DNA from 2 places in the Uliginosibacterium sangjuense genome. Region 2 is predicted to be linked to the other one. Evidence: predicted binding sites of a transcription regulator. Region 2 holds the regulator's gene; the other holds the start of a gene.

Region 1 (8,581 bases), 400 kb from region 2:
GGATGAAGCGCTGGACGCCGAGCTGCTGCTGCATGTGATCGACGCCAGCGATCCTGGTTTCGAGCGCCAGCGCGAGGTGACGGACCATGTGCTGGCCGAGATCGGTGCGGCCGAGGTGCCGCGCATCCGTGTCTTCAACAAGATCGACCATGTGGGCGACGAAGCCGCGCAGGCTGCCTGCGAGGCCGCGCTCAAGGCGCAGTACCCGGACTGCGTGGTGATGAGCGCGCGCCGACCCGAGGACGTGGCGCGCCTGCATGGTCTCATCGTCGCCTGGTTCCAGCGCGACCTGGTGGAGGCCGAGCTGTTCGTGCCCTGGTCGGCCCAGCAATGGCGCAAGGACATCTACGCCAGTTGCGAAGTGCTGGAGGAGCAGGCCAGCGAGGAGGGCGCCACCTTCCGCGTGCGCGGCGAGGCGGAAGCCTTGGCGCGACTGCGCGCGGCGATCGACGCGGGCTAGGGCCGCGCGGGGCGTGCGGTGCTTGGGGCGCGGCCCAGGCGTTGCACTGCCGCACAGCCGTCAAGCGCGCCGTGGCGGGTCGATGGGGCCAATCCAGGCTGCACTGTTCTGAACACGCTTGCCGACCCGGAACAAAAAAAGCCCGAGGCTGACCTCGGGCTTTTTTTTGGCGACCGTTCGGTTACGCCATCAGTACGTCCAGCTCAGTACGTCCAATTCTCCTGGATGCGATTCACCGGTGCCGGATCGGGACCATTCCCCGGGGCGATGCCGGTCTTCTTGCTGCCGCCGGTCTTGTCGACGGCAGTGATGTCTGAATGGCTCACATTGCAGGTAGCGGTATTCCATTCCGGCCCGATATTGCTCGACGAACCCGAGCCCTTCTCCACGCCCTTGTAGGTCGAGCAGACTTCGATCTCGCCGTTCCAGCGCAGCAGCAACAGATTGCGCAGGGTCGCGGTGTCGCGCGGCGAACCGTTCGAGTACGAGCTGTTCACGCCCACGATGGTCTGGTGGTTGTGAATGCGCGAGTTCTCGATGATCACCGTGCGCGGGCCCTTGTTGCCCGTGCAGTCGCCGCAGGAGCGATAGAACTTGCCACCCTTGGTCTTCCAGTTGTCCGCCACGAAGCGGGTGATGTGCAGCGTGCCCTGGCCGTTGTGCTGGAAGGTCTTGTCGGTGCCCAGGAAGGCTCCGCCGCAGTCCACGCGCATGGTCGTGCCGGCGCCGCCCTTGGCCGTCGCCGCGTCTTCACCGATGTCCTCCCACCACACGTTGGAGACATTGCAGTTGCCCACGCAGTGCACGCCGTCTGCGGCGAGGTTGCCGATCACCACGTTGCGCAGCGTCGCGCCTTCCTCCAGCAGGAACACCGGCGGCTGGCCTTCACCCTGGCCGCCATCGCTCAACTGGAAGCGCTTGCCACCACCGTCGAAAGTGGTGCCCGCCGGGACGACCTTGCTGGCGGTCAGCGGCTCCGTGCTGCTGGGCGTCACATAGGCCGGGCAGCCGGGCCAGGCAGGCAGGCTGACCGTGCCGCCGGAGGAGCTGGAGCTGGACGAGGAAGACGAACTGGAAGAGCTGGACGAACTGGAGCTGGAGCTCGAGCTGCTCGAACTGGAGCTGCTTGAACTCGAACTGGAAGAGGAGCTGGACGACGAACTGGACGAGGAACTCGAGCTGCTGGACGAGCTGGAGCTACCCGAGGGGATCGAGCATTCGTTGGTGCCGCCCGCAACCTTGGTGCCGGCGCCGAAGGTGGCTTCCGAGCAGACGAAGCTGCCGCTGAGCGTCTTGTAGGTGAACTTGTCGGCGCGGCCGAAAGCCACATTGGTCGAGGTGGCGACCGAGCAGGTCTTGTTCTCGGTACAGATGGTCACGTAACCGGCGGGTCGATTGGCGGCCCACGCGCTGGAACTCAGTCCCAGCGCGAGTGCGGCAAGCGCAATGCGTCTTGCGTTCATTCTTGTCTCCTGATTGTTTATTGGCTGATAGCCCCCGGTGTGACGGGGGTGGCATCGCGCCTGCATCCTTCTCGTGGCCGAGTCGGGGCCGGCGGGATGACCTGACAACACTGGCCGAGCATGTGATCCGAGTCAAGGCGCAGCGCAGCGTTGGGAGACGTGTGGTGGTGGGGAATGATCTGGCGCATGGCGCCCGGCGCTGACGAATGGGCCGCACCTGCCCCCTTCAGCGAGGGCACACATATACTTCCGCCACCCTCCGACTCCAGAAGAGACCCTTGCCCATGATCCGCTCCGCCTTGCTGTGCCTTGCTTGCCTGCTCATCCCCGCGATGGCGCATGCAGCTCCTCCGTCGGACGTTCTCGGGCGCATCAAGCAGGGCAAGAGCATCACCGTCGCCTACCGCACCGATGCCGCACCGTTCTCGTCCCTCGACGACAAGCAGCAGCCCGCCGGCTACAGCATCGACCTGTGCCGCAGCGTCGCCGGCTCCATTGGTGAGCAGTTGGGCGTGGGCAGCCTGCGTATCAAGTGGTTGCCAGTCAGCGCGCAGAGTCGTTTCGACGCAATCGCCAAGGGGCAGGCCGACATCGAATGCGGCGCCAGCTCGGTCACCTTGTCGCGCATGAAGCAGGTCAACTTCTCCAGCTACACCTTCATCGACGGGGTAGGCGTGCTGGTCAAGAGCAGTTCCGGCATGAAGCGCTTCGCGGAACTCGGCGGCAAGAAGATCGGCGTGGTCAGCGGCACCACCAACGAACGCTCGCTCGACCATGCGCTCAAGCGCAGCGCGTTGGCGGCCACTGTCGTAGTCGTCAAGTCGCGTGACGAGGGCTTCGCGCAACTGGAGCGCGGCGAGCTCGACGCCTTCGTGGGTGACCAGTTGTTGTTGCTGGGCCTGGCCGCCAAGGCGAAGGACCCGCAAGCCCTCAGCATGCTGGGCGACACCCTCGCGATCGAACCCTATGCGCTGGTCCTGCCGCGCAATGACGACAGTTTCCGTCTTGCCGTCAATACTGCACTGGCGCGCATCTACCGCAATGGCACCATCACCGAGATCTTCAACCAGTGGTTCGGCATGCTCGGCAAGCCGGGGATGATGGTGGAGATGAGCTATTCGCTGGGGGCGATTCCTGAATGAGCGGAGCGCGCTGTAGGCGACGCATGTTCAAGTGAGGGAACTCGCGGCAGGATTACGCCGTTGTCATGACGATGCCCAGATGCGACAAAGCCCCGGTCTCCCGGGGCTTTGTCGTTGAACCAGAGGCATCTGATGCTGCCTCGCGCTACGCGGCGTAAGCCTCGCTCAGCGCAGCAGGCTCAGCACCTGTTGCGGGCCGGCGTTGGCTTGCGCCAGCATGGCCGTGCCAGCTTGTTGCAGGATCTGCGCGCGCGACAGGTTGGCGGTTTCCGATGCGAAGTCGGCATCCACCACGCGACCACGTGCGGCCGACTGGTTCTCCACCGCGATCTGCAGCGAGGAGATCACCGCCTGGGTGCGGTTCAGCGCGGCGCCGAAGCGGGCGCGTGCGGTGGTGATCGTGTTGATCGCACTGTCCAGGGAAGTGATGGCCGCGGCAGCCAGGGACGCCATCGTGATGTCGATGCTGGTCGAGTCGATGGCAATGGCGGTGGCGGAGGAGCGCAGATCGACGGTGGACACGGTGATCTGATCGTTGCTCGTGGTGCCCGCACCCACTTGGAACGTAAAGGTGTTGGCGGACGAATTCAGCAGGGCGACGTTGTTGAACTTGGTGGCTTCGCCCAGGCGCGTGATTTCGCTCGACAGCGCGGCGAACTCCACCTGCAGGTTGCTGCGGTCGCCGGAGTTCAGCGTGCCGTTGGCAGCTTGCACGGCCAGCTCGCGCATGCGCTGCAGGTTGTCCGAAATCTGTGCGGCACCACCGTCGGCGACCTGCATCAGCGAGATCGCGTCGTTGGCGTTACGGATCGCGACGTTGAAACCCTTGACCTGCGCATTGATGCGCTCGGAGATGGCCAAGCCGGCCGCGTCGTCCTTGGCGCTGTTGATGCGCAGGCCCGAGGACAGGCGCTGCAGCGAGGTGGCCAGGCTGTTCTGCGAGCCGGTCAGGTTGCGTTGAGCGTTGAGCGACTCAACGTTCGTGTTGATGGTCATGGCCATTTTTTTGGCTCCTTCATATCGTTGCGTTTCACACTTCGGGTCGAGCGTTTCGGCCCTGCTGAGTGAGATCACTCATGGAGAGAGTTACGGACGGATCGTCGTATTTCTTGAGGCCGAAGAGACGAGCGGCATCAAGTAAAAAGGGGCGCCACGCGCCCCTTTTTACTTGATGCGAATACTGACGCTCAGCGCAGCAGGCTCAGCACCTGTTGCGGGCCGGCGTTGGCTTGCGCCAGCATGGCCGTGCCAGCTTGTTGCAGGATCTGCGCGCGCGACAGGTTGGCGGTTTCCGAGGCGAAGTCGGCATCCACCACGCGACCACGTGCGGCCGACTGGTTCTCCACCGCGATCTGCAGCGAGGAGATCACCGCCTGGGTGCGGTTGAGCGCGGCGCCGAAACGGGCGCGCGCCGTGGTGATCGTGTTGATGGCCGAATCCAGCGAGGTAATGGCGCCCAGCGCGGTCGATGCCATGGTGATATCGACAGCACCGCTGTTCAGGCCTAGCGTCGACTCACGCAGATCGGTCGTGGATACGGTGATCTGGTCGTTGCTCGTGGTGCCGGCTCCGACCTGGAAGGTGAAGGCCGACGCGGCGGAGTTCAGCAGGTCGACGTTGTTGAACTTGGTGGCTTGCGAGAGGCGGCCGATTTCAGCCGACAGCGCGACGAATTCCACCTGCAGGTTGGCGCGGTCGCCGGAGTTCAGCGTGCCGTTGGAGGCCTGCACGGCCAGCTCGCGCATGCGCTGCAGGTTGTCCGAAATCTGTGCGGCACCACCGTCGGCGACCTGCATCAGCGAGATCGCGTCGTTGGCGTTGCGGATCGCGACGTTGAAGCCCTTCACTTGCGCATTGATGCGCTCGGAGATGGCGAGGCCGGCCGCGTCGTCTTTGGCGCTGTTGATGCGCAGGCCCGAGGACAGGCGTTGCAGCGAGGTCGCCAGGCTGTTCTGCGAGCCGGTCAGGTTGCGTTGCGCGTTGAGAGACTCAACGTTGGTGTTGATGGTCATGGCCATTTTTTTGGCTCCTTCAAGTCGTTGCGTTTCACACTTGGGCCGTGTTTGTGCGGCCTGTCAGAGCAAGTTCAGCTCATGTGAGAACTAACGGTCGTGGCGAGGGTTTCTTGAGCGATTTCATGTGCTTGAACGAAAAAAAGGCGCCAGTGGCGCCTCTTTCTCTTGATGCTAAATGAATAACTTTTTAGCGCAGCAGGCTCAGCACCTGTTGCGGGCCGGCGTTGGCTTGCGCCAGCATGGCCGTGCCAGCTTGTTGCAGGATCTGCGCGCGCGACAGGTTGGCGGTTTCCGATGCGAAGTCGGCATCCACTACGCGACCACGTGCGGCCGACTGGTTCTCCACCGCGATCTGCAGCGAGGAGATCACCGCCTGGGTGCGGTTGAGCGCAGCACCGAAGCCGGCGCGCGCGGTGGTGATCGTGTTGATCGCGGCGTCCAGCGCGGTCAGTGCGGTCTGGGCACCGGCGCCGGTCGAGTCGGCGAGGTTCAGGTAACTCGCGATCGTAGTGTCGGTATGCACGCCCAGCGCGGAGGCGCGCAGGTTGGAGGTGTTCACCGTGATCTGGTCGTTGGCCGTGGTGCCGGCACCGACCTGGAAGGTGAAAGCGGTCGAAGCATTGGCCAGGGCCAGGTTATTGAACTTGGTGGCTTGCGACAGGCGTTCGATTTCCGACGACAGGGCCGCGAATTCCACTTGCAGGTTGCCGCGGTCGCCCGAGTTCAGCGTGCCGTTGGCGGCCTGCACGGCCAGCTCGCGCATGCGTTGCAGGTTGTCGGTGATCTGCTGGGCGCCACCGTCGGCGACCTGCATCAGCGAGATCGCGTCGTTGGCGTTGCGGATCGCGACGTTGAAGCCCTTCACCTGCGCGTTGATGCGCTCGGAGATGGCGAGGCCGGCCGCGTCGTCCTTGGCGCTGTTGATGCGCAGACCCGAGGACAGGCGTTGCAGCGAGGTGGCGAGGCTGTTTTGCGAACTGTTGAGATTACGCTGGGCATTCAGCGATTCAACGTTGGTGTTGATGGTCATGGCCATTTCGGGCTCCTTTGATTCATGTGCGTTTCCCACTCCGGGAGGCCTTGCAGGTCGCCCGTCAGAGTCTTTGACTCATGCTCAGAATGACGTCATCCGCACGCAATTCTTTAGGCCTAGGCTCTTGTTATTTCACAAATTATCTTGGGCCGGATCAAAAGAAACGGGGCCGCGCGGGCCCCGTTTGCGTGGTGCGTCCGACAGCGTCAGCGCAGCAGGCTCAACACCTGTTGCGGGCCGGCGTTGGCTTGCGCCAGCATGGCTGTGCCAGCCTGTTGCAGGATCTGCGCGCGCGACAGGTTGGCGGTTTCCGAGGCGAAGTCGGCATCCACCACGCGACCACGTGCGGCCGACTGGTTCTCCACCGCGATCTGCAGCGAGGAGATCACCGCCTGGGTGCGGTTGAGTGCGGCGCCGAAACCGGCGCGCGCGGTGGTGATCGTGTTGATCGCCGCGTCCAGGTTGGTGATCGCGGCCAGCGCGTTGGAGGCGGTGGAGCCGCTCAGCACGATGGTGCCGGAGTCGATGCCCAGGCCGCCGGCCGAGGTGGCGGCGCGCAGGTTCACCGTGTTGACCGTGATCTGGTCATTGGTCGTGGTGCCGGCACCCACCTGGAAGGTGAAGCTGCTCGAAGCGGAGATCAGGGCCAGGTTGTTGAACTTGGTGGCTTGCGAGAGGCGATCGATTTCGGAGCCCAGCGCAGCGAATTCCACTTGCAGGTTGGCACGGTCGCCGGAGTTCAGCGTGCCGTTGGCGGCCTGCACCGCCAGCTCGCGCATGCGCTGCAGGTTGTCGGAAATCTGTGCTGCTCCGCCGTCTGCAACCTGCATCAGCGAGATCGCGTCGTTGGCGTTGCGGATCGCGACGTTGAAGCCCTTCACCTGCGCGTTGATGCGCTCGGAGATGGCCAGGCCCGCCGCGTCGTCCTTGGCGCTGTTGATGCGCAGGCCTGAGGACAGGCGCTGCAGCGAGGTCGCCAGGCTGTTCTGCGAACCACTGAGATTGCGTTGCGCGTTGAGTGACTCAACGTTGGTGTTGATGGTCATGGCCATGGTGCAACTCCTAGTTATGTGCGTTTCTCACTTCCGATCGTCTTTCGATCGTCGGGAGCGTTTCCAAGTCTTGCAAGCACTTACGGATGCCGGGTTCAAAACTTTAATTTGAGGGGTTTTCCCCCTGCATTTCCGTGCTTGGTTCCATCTACGGTTCCGCTAACGCCACCTGAAGGGTTACTCCGGCTGCTTGGCGCCGACTGGTCGAATTGAGCCTGGTTTTGCGCCTATCTATGGCATTGCCCGACTTGCTCCGGGGGCTAACATCGGGTCAACTGCGCGAGAACCCTGGACGGGCGAAGTGATGGCGTAACGCGCCGAGCCTGGACGATCGCGGCCGGACAACGAGGAAAACGATGGACAAGAGCATGCTGCCGCCGGACTGGACTCCCCTGCAGGAGGCCTACACGCAGAAGCTGATGGCGACCTATCAGGCCAACCTGTACTTCTTCAAGGAGAAGTTCCCGGAGGTGTTCCGGCGCGTGATGGAGCGCGACATCAAGGCGCCCTTCGAAGTCGGCCCCGGCGGCGAGGTCACGATCTTCAGCGGCAAGTACAAGGGGGACGAGCGCGACTACGTCGACCTTGGCAAGATGCTTTACCGGATCTTTGAAGACCCGGCGAGCCGCCCGCGCATCCGGGTCGACACGGGCTTCATCGAAGACCCGCGTGCCGCGGCACCCCACCTGGACAATCCGCACTTCTACCGCAAGGTCGAGCCGCAGTACCGCATGGAGCTGATCCAGCGCTTCATCGACATGACGCCCGGGCCGGGCGATCGGCTCGACTCGCCGGACTTCGGCGACCACAAGGTTCCGATCGCGGTGGTGTTCGGCAGTGGCTATGGCTGGCACCTGGACCGCCTGGTGGACGACTGGGAGATCCGCCATCTCTTGATTGCTGACACCGATGTCGAGCGCCTGAACCTCTCGCTGTATTTCGTCGACTACGTGTCCCTGCACGCGCGCTTTGCACGCAAGGGCTTCTACTTCACGGTCGCGCTGGAGGAAGACCCCGACGCGCTGGCCAACGACCTGCGGGTGATGCTCTATCACCTGTGGCCGCCGTACTTCATGCAGGGCGCGGCGATCTTCTTCCATGACTACGACTCGACGCGCGTGCACGACTTGTGGAACAACCTCAAGCGCAACCTGTGGACGATGTATCGCGGTTGGGGCTACCTCGATGACGAGGTCGTCGGCCTCAAGCACGCGCTGGAGAATGCGGTCGACCGCGTTCCGCTCTACACCCGCAAGCCCGACCTGCCCGAGGACGCGACCGCCTTCGTGATCGGCTCCGGTCCCTCGCTCGATGCCTTGCTGCCCTTCCTGCGTGAGCAGGCCGACCGCGCTGTCATCATCAGTTGCGGCAGTGCGATCACCGCTCTGGCCAATGCGGGAATCAAGCCGGACATCC
Region 2 (8,581 bases):
AGAACGAGAAACTGGTATCGCTGGGCAACCTGGTGGCGGGCGTGGCGCACGAGTTGAACACTCCCCTGGGCAATGCGCTGGTGGCCACCACCTCACTGCGCGATCACGTCAACCAGGTACAGCAGGCCATTGCCGACGGCCAGTTGCGCAAGTCCTTGTTCGAGACCTTCCTCGGCCAGTGCGCCGAAGGCTGCCAGATCATCGAGCGCAACACCCAGCGCGCCGCCACCCTGGTCGCCAGCTTCAAGCAGGTCGCGGTCGACCAGACCAGTGCCCAGCGCCGCCGCTTCGGCCTGCGCCAGACGATCGGCGAGGTGGTCGCCGCGCTCGCGCCCACGCTGCGCAAGCAGCAGCTCTCGATCACCCTGGACATCCCGGACGACCTGGAGATGGACAGCTACCCCGGCCCGCTGGACCAGGTGATCACCAACCTCGTCTCCAACGCCGCCCTGCACGCCTACGAGGACGAGGAACGCGGCGACCTGCTGATTTCGGCCGCCCGCCTCAATGAGCAGGAGATCATGCTGATGCTCTCCGACAACGGGCGCGGCATCCCGCTCGAACGCCAGGGCCGCGTGTTCGACCCCTTCTTCACCACGCGCCTGGGCCAGGGCGGCACGGGCCTGGGGCTCTACATCGTCTACAACATCGTCACCAACCTTCTGGGCGGACACATCCAGCTCGTCAGCGCGGAAGGCGCCGGCACCTGCTTCATCCTGCGTCTGCCGCGCGTGGCACCGGGCCACGAGCTGGCCGGGCTGGCCGCGCCGATGTCGGTCGGGCACGCGCCACCGTCGCAGCAATAGCAGGTACTAGGGTCTGTTCACAATTACTCCGCCGGTTGCGCTGGCGGTGAATGGCACGCAGATCAAGGCGCCGCGACAACGCAATGCCGTCAGCCTTGCTAGGAGCGGCAACGCCGAGATGCGTGCCATTCACCCCCAGCCCTTCGGGTGGTTCGCTGCGGCCGTCCAGCTGCGTTGCGCTCGTCGCCAAGGGCACCACCCTTGGTTTCCTCGCGGCGCCTGGCTGGAACGACCGCAGCGAACCACGCAATCCGGCGCGGTAAATGTGAACAGACCCTAGCATGGAAGAGTGATCGCACGCCGGGCCCGCGGGTTTCCCCGGGCGGCAGGCGCGCTCAGCGACCGTGGGTCAGGTAGCCCTGCAGTCGCGTCTCGATGATGCGGGGATTGTCGCCATGGGCAATGCCGACCAGGCCGTCGAGCACCATCTCGCGCACCGCCACGAGGTGCATGATGCAGGCCTGCAGCTTCTTGGCCACCGGCAGGAAGATGAGGTTGGCCGAGCCCACGCCGTAGATCGTGGCGACGAAGGCCACGGCAATGCCGGCGCCCAGCTTGCTCGGGTCCGACAGGTTCTCCATCACGTGGATCAGGCCCATCACCGCGCCCAGGATGCCGATGGTGGGCGCATAGCCGCCCGCCGCCTCCCAGATCTTGGAGGCCTGCTTCAGCTCGGCCTCCCAGATCGAGATCTCGACTTCCATCACCTCGCGGATACGGTCCGGTTCGACGCCATCGACCAGCAACTGCAAACCCTTCTGCATGTAGGGGTCGCGCAACTGGTCAAGCTTGGCCTCCAGTGCCAGCAGGCCTTCCTTGCGCGCCGCGCTGCTCCAGCTCACGATCTGCGCGATCAGCTCGCGCGAGGGCGGATGCGGCGGCTGGAATACCCAGGCGATCATGGTGACGCCGCGCTTGAAGGTGGCCAGGGGGCTCTGCAACATGACGGCACCGATGGTGCCCCCCATCACGATCAGGAAGGCCGTGGGCTGGATCAGCGAGGAGATGTGCCCCCCCTCCAGCACCTGCCCGACGATGATGGCCAGTATCCCGAGAAGGAGGCCGGCGATGCTGATCAGGTCCATGGCGTCGCGGGATGTCCGGCCTCAGGTTGCGGCGCGGCGGCCGCGCTTGCCGGCAGCCTGGCTGCTTTCACGTCCGCTGGCGATGCGCGAGCGCAGACGCGCGATCGCCTGGCTGTGCAACTGGCACACGCGGGATTCAGATACCCCCATGACCTCGCCGATCTCGCGCAGGTTCAGATCCTCTTCGTAGTACAGACCCATGACCATCTTCTCGCGCTCCGGCAGATCCTCGATCGCCATCACCAGGGTGTGGCGCATGTCCGAATCGAGCAGCAGTTCCAGCGGATCATTGTTCTCGCCCACCATGTGGCGTTCGAGGAAATCATCCTCGTCGTCCTCGCCGAAATCCTCGAAGTAGACGAGCTGGTAGCCGCGCGCTTCCTGCAGCATCTTCTGGTAATCGGCCAGCGTCATGCCCAGCGACTCGGCCAGCTCGCGTTCGGTCGGCTGGCGTCCGTGCTGTTGTTCGAGCGAATGGACGGCTGTTTCAATACGGCGCATCTCGCGCCGCAGGCTGCGCGGCAACCAGTCGTTCTCGCGCAGGCCGTCGAGCATGGCGCCGCGGATGCGCTGCACGGCGTAAGTCTCGAACTGCGCACCCAGGCCTTCCTCGTAGCGCGTGATCGCATCGAGCAGGCCCAGCATGCCGTTCTGGATGATGTCTTCCACCTGCACGCTGGCCGGCAGCTTGGCCATCAGGTGGTAGGCGATTCGCTTGACCAGGGGCGCATAGCGCGTGATCAACTGGTCTTTGTCGAGTGTTCCGGCGGCGTTGTACATCTTTGTCTCTCGTCAGCGTCCTGTCGGTCCGGCCATGAAGCACATTGTCCCGCCATCCGCATCATGCAAGGCTCCGAAAAGAGCCAGCATGTGCCGCATTTTCACTCAAATCGCGTGCTTCAGGCCATCAGACCCCGCCAAGCCCCGCCAGGCCCGCGCAGTGACCGCCTCGCGCGACAGGCGCAGCAGGCGGTCGATGAAGAGTTCCGACAGTTCGCGCGCGCCCGGCTCAGCCTGCATGCCGAAGGCCTCGCCGACGCTGCGCACCGGTTGCATCACCACGCCCAGTTGCCGTAGCACGGCCCCCTGCAGGTTGTTGAGCAGGCTGCGCCCTTCCGGCGTGACGGGGCCGGCCAAGGCCAGCCCGACCGACAAGGTATCGGCACCTGCGGCACATCTCTTGAGCGTGGCGTAGGCCTCGGTCATGGCCTTGGGATGGGCATCGACCACCACCAGCAGGCGCGGCGCAGCCAGCGCCAGGGGCGACAGGCCCTGCATGCCGGCGGTACGCGCCAGCACGATCCATTCGTCGGTCATCGGCTGCAGGGCACGCAGGCGCTCCGCCGCACGCTGCAGGAGGATGCGTTCGCCCTCCAGTGCCCCCAGCAACTGGGCTACCGGACTCAGGAAGACCTCCGGGCAGATTTCGCCCAGGCATTGCACCAACTCCACTTCACCGCGCACTGCCCGCAACAGGTCGTGGCAGCCCTGGATACCCAGGCTGTCGGCCAGCGAGCCGCTGGTGGCGGACTCGTCCAGGGCCAGCACACGCCGCCCGGCACGACCACGCTGCACGATCTGGCGTGCCGTCCAGGTGAAGGCCCCCGCCCCGCACGGCACCACGCACAGGACTTCGGGCGGGGCCTGGCGGAACAAGCGACGCAGGCCGCTGGCCTGGTCATGACTCCAGTTCGTCACAGGGCGCCTCCGGCGGAAGCGGCGCGTCCCGGGCGCGTGGTGCCGGCCATCAGCAGGCCGGCATCCGACTGGTCGAGCTTGTAGGGCGAGTCCTGGGCAATTTCGCGCAGCGCGCGATGGATCAGGTAGGCGCGATTGGGCAGGTGCAGATCTTCCGGCACGCGCTGACCGTTGGCGATGTAGAACACCGACAACTCGTTGCGCATCGCCACGTCCAGCGCCGGAGCCAGCGAAGCGGCCTCGTCGACCTTGCTCAGCACGCAGCCGGCGAGATCCTGCCCTTCGTAGGCGCGCATCACATCGTCCAGCGTGCTGCCCTGCGCGGTGGCGTTGAGCACCAGCAGGCGCTTGATGTTGCCGGCCGCGGTGAGCATCGAGGCCTGTTCGACCACCATGCGGTCGCGCTGGCTCATGCCCACGGTGTCGATCAGCACCATGTGCTTGCCGCGTAGTTCCTGCAGGGTCTGACGCAGATCGGAGGCATCCCTCACCACGTACACCTGCACGCCCAGGATGCGCCCATAAATGCGCAGTTGCTCATGCGCGCCGATCCGGTAACCGTCGGTGGTGATCAGGGCCAGCTTGTCGGCACCGTGGCGCACCACGCAACGCGCGGCGAGCTTGGCCGTGGTGGTGGTCTTGCCCACGCCGGTGGGGCCGACCAGGGCGTAGACGCCACCACGGTCGATGATGTCGGTGTCGGTGGACAAGGTGCGCAGGTTGCGCGCCAGCGCGTCGCGCACATGCTTGCGGGCTTCGTCCAGCGAGGCCTCGGGGCGCAGCTGTTCGGTCAGACTGCGGGTGAGCTGGGACGAAAAGCCGACCTCCAGCAGCTCGCTCATGAGCTGGGTGCGCGCCGGAGCCTGGCGGGTGATCTCGCTCCATGCGAAGCCGGCCAGTTGGCGTTCCAGCAGGCCCTTGATCGAGGCCAGCTCGTCCATCAAACGGGCATTGGTGGCTTCCAGGGCCTGCACCTTGGCCTCGGCCGCCGGGTCTTGCGCCTGGAGGTGTTGCTCCACCATCCGCTCGACGGGGCGGGCCGACTGGCGCGGCACGGCGACGGCCTCCAGCGGCTCGCCATAGCTATTGACGCGCGGCGGGTTGAAGGGGCGCACCACCTGTGCCGGCGCGGCGGCGTGCGCAGCAGGCTGGCTGCGCGTGCTGCGCAGGCCGCCCTGGGCGCCGTCGCGCGTGGCGTGTTCGCGCGCCGCGCGGGCCAGGTGCTGCCCCAGGGTCAGGGTGTAGTCGTCGTCATGCTCGCTGACGGCCCGACGTTGCGGAGCGGCAGGATTTGCCGGTGCGGCAGCCATGACCGCCGGAGCGGCAGCTTGCGCCGCCGGCGTGCGCGCCTGGCGCACCGTGGCCGACAGCTCGCCCATCTGTTCGGCGGGGATCGCGACGATCTCCACCTGGTCGCCGAGCGCGCGGTTGGATAGCACGATGGCATCCGCCCCGAGTTCCATCTTGACCTGGGCGAGCGCCTCGCGGGCCGTCTTGCCGACATACTTGCGGACATTGACCATGATTAACCTCCAACGACGGCCGTGACGCGGATGGTGCGCGTTTCGGGCACTTCAGAATGCGCGATGACGCGCAGATTCGGGATCGTCCGGCGCAAGAAGCGCGCCAGCAACCAGCGTAGATTGTTCGGGACCAGCAACACGGCGGGCAGGCCCAGGTCTTCCTGTTTCTGCGAGGACGCTGCGGTCTGGCGCAGCAATGCGTCGGCCAGACCGGGTTCGATGGCGCCGCCCTCGCCGCCTCCGCTGGCGATGGCCTGTTGCAGCAAACGCTCCAGGTTCGGGTCGAGCGCCATGACCTGAAGGTCGCCCGGGCCGGGGAACAGGCCTTGCACGATGGCGCGGCCCAGCGCGATCCGGGTGCGGGCGGCCAGCTCCATCGGGTCCTGGGTGCGCGGTGCATGCTCCGCCAGGCTTTCGACGATGGTGCGCATGTCGCGGATGTTGACGCCCTCTTCCAGCAGGTACTGCAGCACGCGTTGCAAGCTGTGCAGCGGCAGGGTCTTGGGCACCAGATCCTCGACAAGCTTGGGCGAATCCTTGGCAATGTGGTCGAGCAGTTGCTGCGTTTCCTGGCGACCGAGCAGATCGGACGCGTGACTCATGATCACATGGTTGATGTGCGTGGCCACCACGGTGCTGGCATCGACCACGGTGTAGCCCAGGGCATGTGCCTGGTCGCGCAGGTTGGCGTCGATCCAGGTGGCGGGCAGGCCAAAAGCCGGATCCTTGGTCTGGGCGCCGGGCAGCACGCCGGCCACGCGCCCGGGGTTGATCGCCAGGAACTGACCGGGATAGGCCTCGCCATGACCGATATCCACGCCCTTGAGCGTGATGCGGTAGGCGTTCGGGCGCAGCTCCAGGTTGTCGCGGATGTGCACCGGGGCGGCGAGGAAGCCGATGTCCTGCGCAAACTTCTTGCGCAGGCCGCGGATGCGGCGCAACAGTTCGCCGTCCTGCGACTTGTCGACCATGGGGATCAGGCGATAGCCCACTTCCAGGCCCAGGACGTCGACAGGCGCGACATCGTTCCAGCTCGCCTCCTGCGATTCGGCGGCGGCCGGCGGGGCCACCGGCTTGGCGGTCTCGCCCTCCTCCGCCTCGGCCATCTGCTTCTTGTTGAGCATCCAGGCGAGCGCACCGAACAGGCCCGCCAGCAGCAGGAAAACAAGGTTGGGCATGCCCGGGATCATGCCCAACAAGCCCAGGATGGCGGCCGTCAACACCATGACGGTAGGGTTCGCGAAGAGCTGGCCGACCACTTGGCCACCGATGTCGCCCTCGTCGCCCACACGCGACACCACCAGGCCGGCTGCCACCGAGATGATCAGCGCCGGCAACTGCGCGACCAGACCGTCACCGATGGTCAGCAGGGTGTAGTTGTTGATCGCACGGCCAAACTCCATCTCGTGCTGGACCACGCCCACGATCAAACCGCCCACCACGTTGATCAGCAGGATCAGGATGCCGGCCACCGCGTCACCGCGCACGAACTTCGAGGCACCGTCCATAGCACCGTAGAAGTCCGACTCCTGCGCGATCTCCTTGCGGCGGCGCTTGGCTTCCTTGTCGTCGATGAGGCCGGCGTTGAGGTCGGCGTCGATGGCCATCTGCTTGCCGGGCATCGCGTCCAGGGTGAAGCGTGCGCCCACTTCGGCGATGCGGCCGGCACCCTTGGTGATCACGACGAAGTTGATGACCGTGAGGATCACGAACACCACCACGCCGACCGCCGTATTGCCACCGACCAGGAAGTGGCCGAAGGCCTCGATCACCTTGCCGGCCGCATCCGGCCCGGTGTGGCCTTCGAGCAGCACGATCCGGGTGGAGGCCACGTTCAGCGACAGGCGCAGCAGCGTGGTGATCAGCAACACCGTGGGGAAGACCGAGAAGTCCAGCGGCTTGCGGGAGTACATCGCCACCAGCAGCACGATCATCGAGATCGCGATGTTGAAGGTGAAGAACACATCGAGCAGAAAAGCCGGCAGCGGCAGCACCATCATCGACAGCACCAGCAGCACCAGGATCGGTGCCGCGAGCTGGCGGATGTTGCCCGGCGAGAAGAGCTGCTTGAGGTCGAGTGCGTTGGCCTGGGCCATGACGTCTGCCTATCAGTGAACGGTCGGCGCGCCGGGATCCATGCCCTCGGGAACGGGCAGGTCGACGGGCGGCACGGGCGGCAAACCGCCCTGACTCAGGAAATGGTTGAGCTGGTAGACGTAGGCCATGACCTCGGCCACCGCGGTATAGAGCCCGGCCGGAATCTGCTCGTCGACCTGGGCATGGCGGTACAGCGCGCGCGCCAGAGGCGGCGCTTCCAGCAGGGGTATGTGGTGTTCGGCGGCCAGTTCGCGAATGGCCTGAGCCATCAGGTCGGCACCCTTGGCCACCACGGTGGGCGCCGCCATCGTGCCGGCCTCGTACTTCAGCGCGACCGCGAAGTGCGTCGGGTTGGTCACCACCACGTCGGCCTTGGGCACCGCTTCCATCATGCGGCGGCGGGCCATCTCGCGCTGGCGCGCACGGATGCGGCCCTTGATCTGCGGGTCGCCTTCCTGCTCTTTGAACTCCTGCTTCAGCTCTTCCTTGCTCATCTTGAGCTTGTCGAAGTACTGCCAGATCTGGAAGGGCACGTCGATCAGCGCCAGCACGGCCAGGCTGCCGGCGAGGAACAGGCTGGAACTCAGCAACAGATCACCGAAGGTGGCCAGGCTGCGATCCAGCGGCATGGAGATCAGGGCCAGGATGGTGTCGCGCTGCTTCCAGATCACCCACATGCCGATGCCGCCGATCAGGAAGGACTTGAGCAGGCTCTTCACCAGCTCCACCGCGCCGTGCAGGGACAGGATGCGACCGATGCCCGAGAGCGGATTGAGACGGGTGAAATCCGGTGTGTAGGCCTTGGTGGAGAAATTCATGCCGCCGACCATCAGGGGGCCTGCCACGGCAGCCACGATCAGCACCAGCAACATCGGGGCGATGGAAATAAGACCGTCGGTGAACTGCGAGCCCAGCAGGCGCAGCATGTAGGTGGTATCGAAGACCGCGCGCTGGTCGAAGCTAAGCCCCTCGGTCACCACGCCCTTGACGCGCTGGAACATCCAGCCAGAGGTGATCATCAAGGTGACGGCACCCGCCATCATGACCAGGAACGACGACAGCTCCCGCGATTGCGGGACCTGTCCTTCCTCACGCGCCTGCTCGATGCGCCGCGCTGAGGCTGATTCCGTTTTTTCCTGATCGCTATCTTCGGCCATGACTCACTCCGGGAGGCGAGCCATTATTTGCCGCAGCGGCAAGAACTGCCGCCTGGAAAAGCCGGAGAAAGGGCCGTCTATTTCAGCGCCGAGCGCGCGGCCCCATGCGGTTTGCTGGGGAAACTACTGATGCCGGGGGTGATCAGCCAGCAGGAAATCGAGCGACTGGACCGTCTCGATATCGAACACTTCGCTTGTCGCTGCCAGGCGCAAAG

The links. The regulator FliA, encoded in region 2, starts transcription of late flagellar genes. The targets are predictions, from matches to a motif close to CTAAAGTTNNNNNNNNNNNNGCCGNTA.
Region 1: a site for FliA is predicted at 6,201-6,227, ahead of NMB43_RS06795 (flagellin N-terminal helical domain-containing protein). Genes of this name have one in related genera too.

The regions. Positions count from the first base shown of each region.
Region 1 covers NZ_CP101132.1:1,487,479-1,496,059, forward strand. The annotation lists gene hflX (GTPase HflX) at 1-460, shown strand, start outside; gene NMB43_RS06775 (pectate lyase) at 664-1,923, opposite strand; gene NMB43_RS06780 (amino acid ABC transporter substrate-binding protein) at 2,208-3,065, shown strand; gene NMB43_RS06785 (flagellin N-terminal helical domain-containing protein) at 3,231-4,067, opposite strand; gene NMB43_RS06790 (flagellin N-terminal helical domain-containing protein) at 4,253-5,083, opposite strand; gene NMB43_RS06795 (flagellin N-terminal helical domain-containing protein) at 5,268-6,116, opposite strand; gene NMB43_RS06800 (flagellin N-terminal helical domain-containing protein) at 6,320-7,165, opposite strand; gene NMB43_RS06805 (motility associated factor glycosyltransferase family protein) at 7,522-8,581, shown strand, end outside.
Region 2 covers NZ_CP101132.1:1,890,486-1,899,066, reverse strand. The annotation lists gene NMB43_RS08690 (ATP-binding protein) at 1-806, shown strand, start outside; gene NMB43_RS08685 (flagellar motor protein) at 1,142-1,891, opposite strand; gene NMB43_RS08680 (RNA polymerase sigma factor FliA) at 1,913-2,671, opposite strand; gene NMB43_RS08675 (MinD/ParA family ATP-binding protein) at 2,777-3,589, opposite strand; gene flhF (flagellar biosynthesis GTPase FlhF) at 3,586-5,112, opposite strand; gene flhA (flagellar biosynthesis protein FlhA) at 5,115-7,208, opposite strand; gene flhB (flagellar biosynthesis protein FlhB) at 7,221-8,366, opposite strand; gene NMB43_RS08655 (hypothetical protein) at 8,490-8,581, opposite strand, start outside.